DNA from 3 places in the Fructobacillus sp. ESL1129 genome. Region 1 is predicted to be linked to each of the others. Evidence: predicted binding sites of a transcription regulator. Region 1 holds the regulator's gene; each other region holds the start of a gene.

What was found. The regulator LexA, encoded in region 1, represses DNA repair genes until DNA is damaged. The targets are predictions, from matches to a motif close to CNAACANNTGTTNG.
Region 2: ACSYSL_RS00790 (FtsK/SpoIIIE family DNA translocase) is a predicted target of LexA. The motif match lies at 3,271-3,284, and genes of this name have one in related genera.
Region 3: uvrB (excinuclease ABC subunit UvrB) is a predicted target of LexA. The motif match lies at 1,004-1,017, and genes of this name have one in related genera.

The regions. Positions count from the first base shown of each region.
Region 1 is NZ_CP196668.1:453,681-457,833, forward strand. Features, by position in the region: gene ACSYSL_RS02220 (tRNA1(Val) (adenine(37)-N6)-methyltransferase) at 1-436, opposite strand, end outside; gene ACSYSL_RS02225 (lysophospholipid acyltransferase family protein) at 498-1,127, shown strand; gene ACSYSL_RS02230 (YneF family protein) at 1,177-1,398, opposite strand; gene lexA (transcriptional repressor LexA) at 1,595-2,227, shown strand; gene ACSYSL_RS02240 (YlbF family regulator) at 2,324-2,680, opposite strand; gene ACSYSL_RS02245 (PBP1A family penicillin-binding protein) at 2,724-4,153, opposite strand, start outside.
Region 2 is NZ_CP196668.1:151,366-155,518, reverse strand. Features, by position in the region: gene ade (adenine deaminase) at 1-116, shown strand, start outside; gene ACSYSL_RS00795 (hypothetical protein) at 126-629, shown strand; gene ACSYSL_RS00790 (FtsK/SpoIIIE family DNA translocase) at 675-3,086, opposite strand; gene ACSYSL_RS00785 (ion transporter) at 3,315-4,010, shown strand.
Region 3 is NZ_CP196668.1:1,342,438-1,346,590, reverse strand. Features, by position in the region: gene uvrB (excinuclease ABC subunit UvrB) at 1-958, opposite strand, end outside; gene ACSYSL_RS06665 (LTA synthase family protein) at 1,065-3,179, opposite strand; gene ACSYSL_RS06660 (YkuJ family protein) at 3,205-3,459, opposite strand; gene ACSYSL_RS06655 (lysylphosphatidylglycerol synthase transmembrane domain-containing protein) at 3,452-4,153, opposite strand, start outside.

The sequences.
Region 1 (4,153 bases):
CAATCTGGTAGTGCTCATCCTGATTTTGCTTGGTCGTTTCCTTGACCGGAAAATAAGGTGGGTTACAGAGCACGGTGTCAACGGAACCAGGCTTAATCTGGTCAAAAACTTCTTGCATATCCGAATGAATCACGGAAACCCGGTCGTCAAGCTGGTTCAACTTCACCGACCGTTCGGCCATTTTAGCCAAATCGGCTTGTATTTCGACCAACATGACCCGTCCCGTGACTTTCTTGGCATAGAAAAGGCCCACGGCACCCGTTCCCGCTCCGAGGTCCACCGTCACCCCTCTTCCCTTCTTATTCGGCTTAGCAAAGTGGGCTAAAAGGACTGCATCCAACGAATAGGAGAACATGTCGGGGTTTTGAATCACGTTCACTTGCTGCGATGGTAGACCATCGAGCCGTTCGCCAGCCTGTAAATTCGCTTCTGTCATTTGCCTTTGTCCCCTTTTATAGTAAAATTAAACAGTTAAATCATATTGAAAGGACAAGCTTATGCTTTATCGCTTTATCCGGGTCTTCGTTGTGACCTTGGTTTCCATTATAAACGGACGTACTTATTATTTGAACAAAAATCGCTTGCCGAAAGAAGACAATTACATCCTCGTGGCGCCCCATCGTACCTGGTGGGATCCCGTTTGGTATGCCATGGCGGCCTACCCCAAACGTTTTATCTTTATGGCTAAGAAGGAATTGTTCAAGAACTTTTTCCTGCGCAAGCTAATCGTTTCGTTGGGTGCCTTCCCGGTCGACCGTAAGAACGTCGGTCCCGATGTGATTCGCAAACCCGTCAGTGAATTAAAGACGGGTGACCGTTCCCTCATCATGTTTCCCTCCGGTTCAAGGCACTCACAGAAACTCAAGTCTGGTTCCATCTTGATTGCCAAACTGTCTAAAAAGCCAATCGTACCCGCCGTTTACCAGGGACCTGTCAAGTTTTCCCACCTTTTCTTGCGTAAGCGCGTCACAATGAACTTCGGTGAACCCATCGTTATCGATCCGAAAGTGAAATTAACTGACGACGTGATTGCGGAATACAACGAAAAGATTGAAGCAGCCTTTGCCCAGCTCGATGATGAAATCGACCCAAATTGGGTCTACGTCGATCCAAAAGCCAAGCAATAATAAAAAGTCCCGAAGAATTCATCTTCGGGACTTTTTTAGATGAGCAAAATTACTTCTTTTGTGCCTTTTGGCTTTGTGCCTTCATCTGGCTCATCATTTGATTCAACTTCTTCTGTGATGGCTTTTGACCCATCGACATCATCATTGACTTCATCATCTCTTCTGAGATTGGTGGGTTCTTGGCCAAATATGACTTCATCGTGAAGCGCGCCAAGAAGAATCCACCAACCAGCCCAACAACCAGGGCCAAAAGTCCTACTAGTACAAGCATAGTGGTCTCCTTTACCTCTAAAAATCTAATGATAAGTATACCACAAGCAATCACCATCCGTTTCGACTTTTTAATCTTCATTTCAAAATACTTAAGAGTGAGGGTCAAGCTTAAGAAAATCTTACGAACATGCGTTTGCTTTTTCGCCTTATTTTCGCTAGAATAATAGCAGATTTAATGAAATGGGAAGAACACTATGGAATCGGATTCAAAACAAATTCAGGTACTCCGCTTCATTCACGAGTACCAATCAAAAAACGGCTTTCCGCCGACCATCCGTGAGATTGGTGAGTCAGTTGGCCTTTCGTCTTCTTCAACCATCCACGGTCACATTTCCCGTCTGATTAAAAATGGTTATCTCTTAAAGAAGGGTGAGAAAACGAAGGCCCGTGCCATCGAAGTAACCGCTAAGGGATTTGAAATGCTTGGGATTTCATCTAACGCTGGTAAGATTCCAGTGCTTGGTTTGGTCACCGCTGGTCAACCTATTTTGGCAGTTGAACAGGAAGCAACGGAATTCTTCCCTATTCCCGAAGATTTAATTCCCTACGACGGTGATCTCTTCATGCTAAACGTTCGCGGTGAATCCATGATTAACATCGGGATTCTTGATGGCGACAAAGTGATTGTCCGCCGTCAACAAACCGCCGACAACGGCGATATCGTCGTGGCGATGAACGAGGACAACGAAGCAACCGTCAAGCGTTTCTTCCGCGAAGCTGGCCACTACCGCCTGCAACCGGAAAACGATACCATGGCCCCCATTATTTTGGACCAGGTATCCATCCTCGGTAAGGTGGTATCACTCTATCGCGATGCCATCTACTAAAAACTACTAAAAGATCAGCATTTTGCTGGTCTTTTTCTTTTGCCATTACACAAAAAAAGACGACACTTCTGTGTCGTCTTTTTCATTTTCTACTGCTTATGCCTTATGAGCTGCTGCATAGCTTTCTGAAACAGGCTTTGTCACGATGTCGTTAATTTCACCAAGCAACGTGTTCAAAACTTGTTCAGCAGCCATCAAGGCCTTGATCTTTTCGTCAGCTTGAACATCCTTCGCAATGGCGTCCCATTCCTTCTCCTGTTCAGGAGTTGGTGTCTTTTGGGCCTGCATCATTTGTTGCACCGTCATTTGAATCGTTTGGAATTGCTTGAAGAGTTCCTTTGACTTGTCATCGCCTTGAACATCCTTGAAAGCCTTTTCCCATGATTGGTATTGCTCAGTTTGCGTCAATACCTTTGCCATCTCGTTTGCGTTATCGTAAATATTTACTGCCATTTATGTCAGTCCTTTCTTATCTAAACAACTTCAACTACTTTTACTAGTTGAACCATCCTGTTACAGTATCCCATACTTTATTAGCACCAGCAACCGTTGTGTCCACCCCGTTCTGAATGTTCTTCTTCGCGTTATCCGCCCATGAATTACCATCAGATGATGAACTGGCTGAACTCGTGGTCTTATTAGCGTCCGATACCGTAAAGGAGCTTTCTTCGGTGTTTGGTAAAATCTGCCCCATCGAAGTTTTGACCAGGTTTCCAATTGTTGACATTAAGCCAATTGGGAGTGAACTTGAACTATTGCCTTCAATTCCTTCCCATGAAACTTGGACCACATCGTTGGTATAGGCAACTGCCCATGAATCCTTTGATGAGTTCGAATTATTGGTCGAATTAGGGTTTTCCGTTGTTCCGGTCTTTCCAGCAATCGTATAGCCAGTTGGTGTGGCCCCCTTACCAGTACCGTTGGTATAGGTACCAAGCATCATCTTGGTCATCTTGTCGGCAATCGACTTGGAAATTAATTGTGTTTGCTTAGCCTTTGGTTTAGCCACGATTGTCTTACCCGAAGCATCCACAATCTTAGTGATGTAATGGGCCTCTGACATCTTTCCGCCGTTTGCAAAAGTCGTGTAGGCAGCAGCCATTTGCTGTGGTGAAACACCCTTTGTCAAACCACCAAGTGCCAGAGCGTAATTCTTATCGGAAGAAACCAAGTTCAAACCAAACTTCTTACCCCAAGTATAACCAGTATCCACCCCTAACTTATCAAGCAAGTAAACCGCAGGAATGTTGTACGAATGCTCGAGGGCTTCGTACATCTTCACATTACCCGTTTCAACGTTCAAGGCGTTGTTTGGCGAGTAGTTATTCGTACCGAAACTCATCTTTTTGTTTGGTAACTCGGTATTAATGGAATAGCCATTGACTAAGGCCGGCGTGTAGACAACCAATGGCTTAATAATCGATCCTGGTTGGAGCTGTGACTGGTTGGCGCGGTTAAAGCCACGGTATGTGTGGGTCGTTTCCCGACCACCAACGACTGCACGAACACCACCTGTTTTGGCATTTAAGACGACCGTAGCGGCCTGTGCCTCCGACTGATTACCGAAGAGCGAGCCCTTCTCGTAATCGTTTTGTAGGTTTTCCTGATCCTTTTGGTTCAGCGTTGTATAAATCTTATAGCCCTTATTCATGATGTCTTTTTCGGTCAAGCCATAAGTATTAATCGCTTCATTAATGACCGAATCAAAGTACCAAGGGTAACGATAAGATTCATCGCCCGTGTAATTATCAGAAAGCGTGATGTTCGTTGCCTTTGCAGCAGTAGCTTCCGACTTGGTGATCTTCTTATTTTCAACCATTGTTTCGATAACTAGGTTTCGACGAGCCTTTGACCGGCCTGGGTTATCAATTGGATTAAAGCCAGAAGGATTGGTGAGCATTCCCGCCAGCGTTGCCGCTTGTTCGG
Region 2 (4,153 bases), 300 kb from region 1:
TTGATCCCTTCTTGACGCTCTCATTCATGGCACTCCCTGTCATACCGAGTCTAAAAATAACCGATCAAGGTCTCTTCGATGTTGAGAAATTTGAATTTATTCATATTCAGGATTAGGAGACAAAAATGCAAGCAATTAATATTCCAGCAAATGAATTAATCAAAGTACTCGTTGGTCAAGACGTCAGCGTTGATCAAACTATCCAAGGCAGCTTTCTATTAGTCGCCGAAGAAAACCATGACGAGGGTCTACCTTCAGCAATGGCGGCAGCCGTAGCCGATATTGCCCTTGGTCATGTTCAACTGCAAAAACTTGTTCACCCCCTACGGGTCGCAGTCAATCAACCAATCTGGACACCCTACCAGTTTGATGAATCCTTTCTCACGGCTGAACCCCATAACTGGTTTGGTCCGGAAGCCATTGTTTTAGAAAAGCGATTTGAGGACTTTACTAAGTCCTACAAAGGGCCACGTGATGCCAACGGTCGCATTCCAAGCAACCAGGTTCCAGACGAAATCGCCAAGCCACTGCTCATTGAAGACGCTTACTGGGCCGCCTATGCCAACTTTGTGAACGACCCTAACGAGCAGTTCAAAAAGCAATTACGCCCAATTTTTTCAAATCAGTAATACTAAAAAACCTCCTTGCTATACAGCAAGGAGGTTTTTATATCACTATTCAGTTTTTTTCGCCACGTTGACTTGTCGTGGCCTTGCCCCGTCTGCTGGTCCGATGTAACCAGCATTTTCAAGGTCATCAATCAATCGAGCAGCTCGATTATAACCAATCCGGAAACGTCGTTGCAGAAGCGAAGTCGAGGCCTTTTGTTGGTCGATGACAAACTCCAACGCTTCGTCAAAGAGCTCATCATCTGAATTACCAGCAACGCCTGCTTCGTCTTGCGCAATTTCTTCATCCGTCACCGTCATCTTATCATCATAAGCGACCGTTTGTTCGTCCTTAACAAAGTCGACAACTGCCGTCACGTCAGCGTTAGATATGAAAGCCCCCTGCAAACGCTTATGCGCCTTTCCAGGTGGTGCAAAAATCATGTCACCCCGACCGAGCAATTTTTCAGCACCGTTCGTGTCCAAAATCGTTCGAGAGTCAATACCGGAGGCCGTCCGAAAGGCAATTCGACCCGGTATATTGGACTTGATTGTTCCGTTAATGACTTTCACATCCGGACGCTGGGTAGCCAAAATCATGTGAATCCCGGCAGCACGGGCCTTCGCTCCAAGACGGGCAATGGAAACTTCAATTTCAGAACCCACCGTTGCCATCAAATCAGCAAACTCATCAACTACGGCCACAATGTAAGGTAATTTGGTCATCAAGGCGTTTCCCGTTTCCTTAGCATGGGCATTGTTTTCTTCAACCGCCGCGTTGTATTCACCAACGTTACGCTTGCCAAACTGAGCGAGCAAGTCATAGCGGTTTTCCATCTCCTCGACCAATTTATTCAGAGATTTAGCAGCTTTTTTAGGGTCTGACACAACTGGCGTCAGCAAGTGAGGGATGCCGTTATAAATGGAAAGCTCCACCACCTTCGGATCAACCATCATGAGCTTCACTTCCGATGGCTTGGCCTTTAACAAAAGCGAAACAATGATGCCGTTTAATCCAACCGACTTACCAGAACCCGTCGAACCGGCAATCAATAAGTGAGGCATCGCGGCAAGGTCAACGGAGACAATCTTGCCTGACACGTCACGACCGAGGGGCACGGTTAGTAGCCCCTCATTTAAGGTGTTTGATTGCTCAATCATATCTCGAAAGCCAACGACAGCCTGCGTATCGTTTGGCACTTCAATTCCAACATAGGGTTTTCCAGGAATTGGTGCTTCAATTCGAATGGATTTCGCAGCTAGAGCAAGTGCTAAATCATCAGCCAAATTCGCAATTCGGTTTACTTTAACCCCCTGCCCCGGCTTCAATTCATATTGGGTCACAGTTGGTCCCAATGAAACGGAGGAAACCGTGGCCTCCACCCCGAATGACTTTAATGTATCGTGAACCAAGCGAGATTTAGCGTTCAAGCTCTTCGCTTCCTTCGTTTGGTCCGTTGCCTTTGTTTTTGTCAACAGAGAAGTCGATGGCAACTGGTAATCGTCATCGGATAGGTTTGCTTGTTCGCTATCAAAACCACTAGCCGTTTTCTGGTCACTTGTTTCATTAGAGGGTTTGGAAGCATTCACATTCGGCAGCACGTGCTCAATCCCGTGCGTTCCATCCACGACTGGCTCTTCGTTACCCACGTCTGGTTGCTGCCAATTAATTTGCGGCTCTTCCAATTTTGTTTCTTCCGGCTCGGTCGTTTTCGGTTCATCCTCCACAACCGGCGCAAAAGGATCTTCTACCATGGATTTTGGTTCCGTCTTCGCTCCACCAAAAGGATCATCGCCAAAATCAGTTAGATCCTGTCGCTCTTTTTTGGTCAACAGCGCCCGCTGATCACGACGAGCTTCCTGCTTTTCCCGAATTTCAACGGCCTTTTCTTGCGCCTTTTGAACTGACTTTTGAGCCATATCACGAGCGGGCAATTTAAAAGTCACAATCAACCCAGCAACGAGGAGAACAACGATAATGATGATGGTCCCAACGTTTGACAGAAAGGTGCTGGTAAGCTGGTAAAAGGCGGCCCCGATGATTCCCGATCCAACAGGGGTGTGAGCAGTCTGGTTCGTCAATTCCTGTCCAATGATTCGCGTCACCTGCGACAGCGGACTACCATCGGGCAAATCCGCGCCGGTATTAAAAAGCAAGGCCGACAGTAACAAAGCAGCTAAATAAAGCATGCCACCACCAGCATAAACGCGACCTGGAACAGGTAAGACTTTGTCCATCACCAAGTAATAGCCAGCATACAGCATGCCCACCGCCAACGTCACTTGATAAAGATTACCAATGAAGAACCGGACAAAGTCAGCTAAATAAACGCCAAACAAACCAATCTGGAAAATGGCAAAAACGGATAGAATCAGAATCGTCACTAAAGCAATGACCTGACTGGCTGCACCAGAACGGGTCATTTTTTGATTCTTTTTCTTATTTTTTTGCCCTCTTTTTTTAGCCTGCTTCGCCATCACAAACTCCTCTTAAACGCAGGTTCAGACACCCGCAAAGTCAAAATTCTTACATTACCTATCTTAGCACATGCCAAAAGAAGGCTCTACCCTCGAAAAAAGCATGACAAAGAAATCATCTAGCTACTCTATTCGCTTTATTTCCAATATTTTAATAAGCATCTATAATGTATTTGTTACCCAATGAATGCTCGTTCGACTTTTCATAATATCACCAGGGACACTTAAATGAAAAAACTATATTTTGCTGCTGTTTTCACGCTGGCTATCATTTCCGTCGCATTAGCTGGCCTGGACATTGGTGGACTTATATCAATTAATCATGCACCTTACCTAGTTATAGATCGTTTTATTCTCATCTTTTTCTGGATAGACTACGTAGTAAGATTCACACTCTCATCAAATAAGTGGCGCTTTTTTAAGTCAAATATTTTCGACTTATTAGCAATTGTTCCTTTCGATTCAGTCTTCTCCATGTTTCGAATTGTCCGTACGGTTCGTCTATTAAAGCTATTACGCTTTGTAAGGATTATTGGCTTCGCCGGACGTTTTAAAAATAATCTGAATAAATTCATCAATACAAACGGCTTTATATATCTAATGAGCTTTGCAATCATTCTAGTACTTATTTCAGCTGGCATTTACTCTTTAGCTGAAGATATTAATTACGGTAACGCACTTTGGTGGACAATTGTTACCGCTACGACTGTTGGATACGGTGATATTTCTCCAACATCACCTATCGGACGTGGTGTTGCCATTGTCCTTATGTTTGTTGGTATTGGATTAATCGGTACAATCACTAGTACTGTCACCTCATTCTTCACACAACAACAATCAGATAAGTTTGATGAGGAATTAAATGGCAAACTGGATGAAATCAGTGATCGACTGAAAAAAATCGAGCAGAAATTAGGAGAATAGGGATGATTTTAATTGGATTTATTGCTGTATTTCTAATTAGCTTGTTTATTGTTTGGGAATTTTTAACCACGTTTTTACCACGGCTGATTCTGATATGGATTTTTATTTCAGTGATATGCTTCCTATTCAGTTGGACCTTTTTG
Region 3 (4,153 bases), 500 kb from region 1:
CCATCCAACGCGAATAGTTCTCAATTCCTGGCGTAAAGCCCATTTCTTGGAGCATGGCCAGGTCGTATTCCGTTCGCTGACGAAGGCGTTGTGCTTCGAGTAGCTTCCCCTCTTTTTCGAATTCCTTTAGACGTTCTTCCATTTCCTCGCGGATACCAACCAGAGCCTTCTTCATCCGGTCATCGTCGGTCATAAAGTGCTTAGCGGGATAAACCGCTACATAGTCTTTTTCGGAAACAACCTGTCCGGTTAAGGCATTAATCTGACGAATCCGATCAATTTCATCACCAAAGAACTCCACCCGCAAAGCCAATTCATCTTGTGAAGATGGAAAAATCTCAATAACATCACCGCGAACACGAAAGGTTCCACGCTGAAAGTCAATGTCGTTACGCGCAAACTGGACGTCTACCAGGTCGTGCATTAACTGGTTACGACCGTACTCGCTGCCGACGCGCAAGGAAATGACGTGATTCTTATACTGGTGAGGATCACCCAATCCAAAGATTGAAGAAACTGAAGCCACCACAATGGTATCATTGCGCTCAAAAAGCGAGGCCGTCGCCGAGTTTCGCAACTGATCAATTTCATCGTTAATGGCCGAGTCCTTTTCAATGAAAGTATCAGAAGAAGGCACGTAAGCCTCTGGCTGATAATAATCATAATAGGAAACGAAGTATTCAACCGCATTATTCGGGAAGAACTCTTTCAATTCGGAATAGAGCTGACCCGCTAGGGTTTTGTTATGTGACAACACTAAAGTTGGTTTATTATTTTGAGCAATGACGTTGGAAATGGTAAAGGTCTTTCCGGTACCAGTGGCACCAAGAAGGATTTGCTCCTTTTCGCCATCCTTCAGCCCTTTCACCAACTGCTTGATGGCCTTTGGTTGGTCACCAGTGGGCTGGTACTTTGAAACAACTTCAAATTTTTCATTCTCTCGTTTTGGTGCTACCATGAGGCCTCCAAACTGTTAAAACACTTATTTTATTATAGCAAAAAACGAACAGATGTTCTATAACACAAATCTGTTCGTTTTTGAGTTCAATAACCAATCAAGAAGCTTACTTTAGTTCCGGTGCATCGGTTTCGTATTCGTTCACCGTCGACTGACCGTTGTTTTTAGCAAGCAAAGAGGTCGGGTTTGATTTTTGGTTTTGCTTCAATTGCTTGAGAGCAGAAGCCTTTTGATAGTCATAGGATGACTTATTCACTGTATAGGAGTTCAACCTCGATTTATCGAAGCGAAGCAAGTCGCCTGTAATGACTTTATCGGAATAAGACAAAGACTTATCCGCGTATGCCTGTACTCGTGCAGCCGTTGCTTTCAAAGCCGGATTAGACTTCATGGACAGCTTTTGGCCCGTCTGAGTATCATAATAGTCATTTCGATACTTTGTGTAGGTTGGGGTCACCCAATCACCATTTCGGAAGACAACCGTTTGTGGGTTTTGCTGTGAAAGCAAATCATGACCGAAAATCGTCATGCCATCCGTTGATACTCCAAGCAAATGCAGGAGGGTCGGCATCATATCAATTTCGCCACCATAAGTGTGGTTAATGCCACCCTGCAAGCCAGTGCCGTGAATCATGAACGGAACCTTTTGGAAGTTGGCCAAATCGTAGTTATCAACGGAATCCTTACCAAGCAACTTCGCAATGGCCGGTTGGTGGTTTTCAGAAATTCCGTAGTGGTCACCATACAAAACAAAGGTTGAATTATCGTAGAGGCCGGTCTTCTTCAGGTAGGCCATCAATTCACCAAAGGCTTGATCCAAGTAGTGAGCCGTTTGTACGTAGCCATCCACTGTTGAATCCCCTGTCTGGGTTGCTGGGAAAGTGGCGTTCTCCTTATCCAATGTATATGGATAGTGGTTGGTAACCGTGATTAACTTGGCATAGAACGGCTGAGGCAATTGCTCAATGTATTGCGCCGTATCCTTCAAGAAAATCTTATCTTTCAAACCATACCCAACGGAGTAATTGGCCTTGTCAGCGTTTGGATAGTAGTTCTTTGAGAAGAAGTAGTTATAACCAAAGGACTTATAGGTGTTATTCCGGTTCCAAAATGTTGAAACATCGCCGTGGAAGGCAGCGGATGTATAGCCCTGCTGACCAAGAATTCCCGGCATGGACTCGAAGGTATTGGCCGTTCCGTACTTTGTCATGGCTGAGCCGGTCGCCAAACCATACAGCGAATTTTCCTGCATCATTTCAGCATCGGAAGTCTTTCCCTGTCCAACTTGGTTATAGAAATTATCAAAAGAAAGGGTGTTTTGATCATGGTAGAAAGCATTCAAGTTCGGCGTTACTTCCTGCCCATCGACTTTATAATCAATCAAGAATTGTTGGAAGGACTCTAAGTGAATGACAAAGACGTTCTTCCCCTTTTGACTGCCATAGTAGCTGGCATTGGCCGGAATGTTGTTTTGATTAATAAAGTTCTGAACCGTTTTCAAATCGCTAGCCGTCGCCTCTTTACGAGAGTCAGACTGCTTCTTCGTTTGAAAGGCGTTAAAGGCCGCATATTCATTCAAACCCAGATACTTAACGATGTAGTTATTATCAAAGGACCGTGTCAGCAAGCCCGAGCGGTCAACCGAAGCAATCCCAAAATCAACCAGCATCAAAGCAACACCCAGACAAGTGGTCAAGAAGGCGTAGCGCTTCAAAATTTTCTTCTTGTCAATTGGCCAGAGCTTAAAGAGTAAGAACACGGCTAAAATAATTACATCGACATACACAAGAAAGTCGGTTGGCCTAATAATGGCCGCAATGGACTTTCCAAGGTTATTCCCCGTTGATGAACCCGAACCAAGAATGCCGAATGACAGGAAGTCTGAGAACTCACGATAATAGAGCATGTTGGCAAAAAGCCAAATGGTCTGAATTAAGTTGAACAGCCAGACGAGGAAGTAGGCTAGCCGTCCACGGAAATAAAGACCAATGCCAAGTAGAATAATAGCGGTTGGAATCGGATTTAGAGCTAGCAAAAACAACTGAATGGGACCGGAAGCCCCCAAAGAAAAGTTAAAGAAGTAATTGAGATAGGTCTTCAACCAAACGAGAATTAAATTTAAGACAAAAAAGCCAGTCAGGCTCGACCTCCAATGTTTTGACGCTTTCACTGTTGACCAATTCAAGCGCTGTTTAATCGTCCCCATAAAGTTACGTAACATTTCTTTATTCCTCACAAAAACTGACCTAAAAGGTCAGTTGCACATCACGAAGTAAATCGTATATTTCAATTGCCACTAAATCAATATCATCAAAATGGTAGTGCTTTTTTAATCGATGGTCGAGCACATCCCACTCTTGGTTTTCTTGATCATAGGTGACTTGTAACAGTTCCAATCCATAGAGGTCAAAACGTCGTTTTTGATACCGACCATCCTTTGACTTTTGCATCGCAGAAAGGCGGTTTAAAATATCTTGTAATTGACTCGTTTTTTCAGGCATGATGTCCTTCTTTTGTTGGAATGACATAAGCCAAGATTCCAGCAAACAAACCAAAGTAATAGGTAATCAAACGCCAGATCAAAATCACTAAGACCAGCGTTGCCGGGTTTTTCACGAATGGTGTAAAGAGTAATTGAAAGGAAATTTCAGCCCCACCCACTCCACCAGGAATTGGAAAGAGGGAAATAACCATCACAATCATAATGTTCATGGCGATAATCAACCACGGATTAACCGTACTGTAGCCAAAGGCTCGGATAACAAAGTAAGGGACCACGTAAAGCGCAATCAATTGCAATCCAGTATAAACCGTAGCAATCGACAATGAACGTGTTGAACGAATCACCCGCTTTGATTCCTCATGGAAGCTACGGATTTTTTCTTCTGAACGCTTCTTAAAGGTCGAAATACTGTCACCCTTGTAAAACCCTGAGACTAATTTAGCACCCATGTCCACGACTTTCAAGGACAAAGTCGGCCAAAACATCACCAATAAAATCCCGATAATCACAACGGCATGGATGGCAATGGCAAAGGGAATGAACGTTGCAAAAGCCGGATTCACGTTTTCATAAATGAAGTGATCTGCAGCAAAGTAGCCAACGATGAAAAACAAGACAACCACCACTTGGTACACCAAGAACTTCATTAAAATAACGGAAAGCGCTCGTGAGGCTGGGATGTTACCACGAGT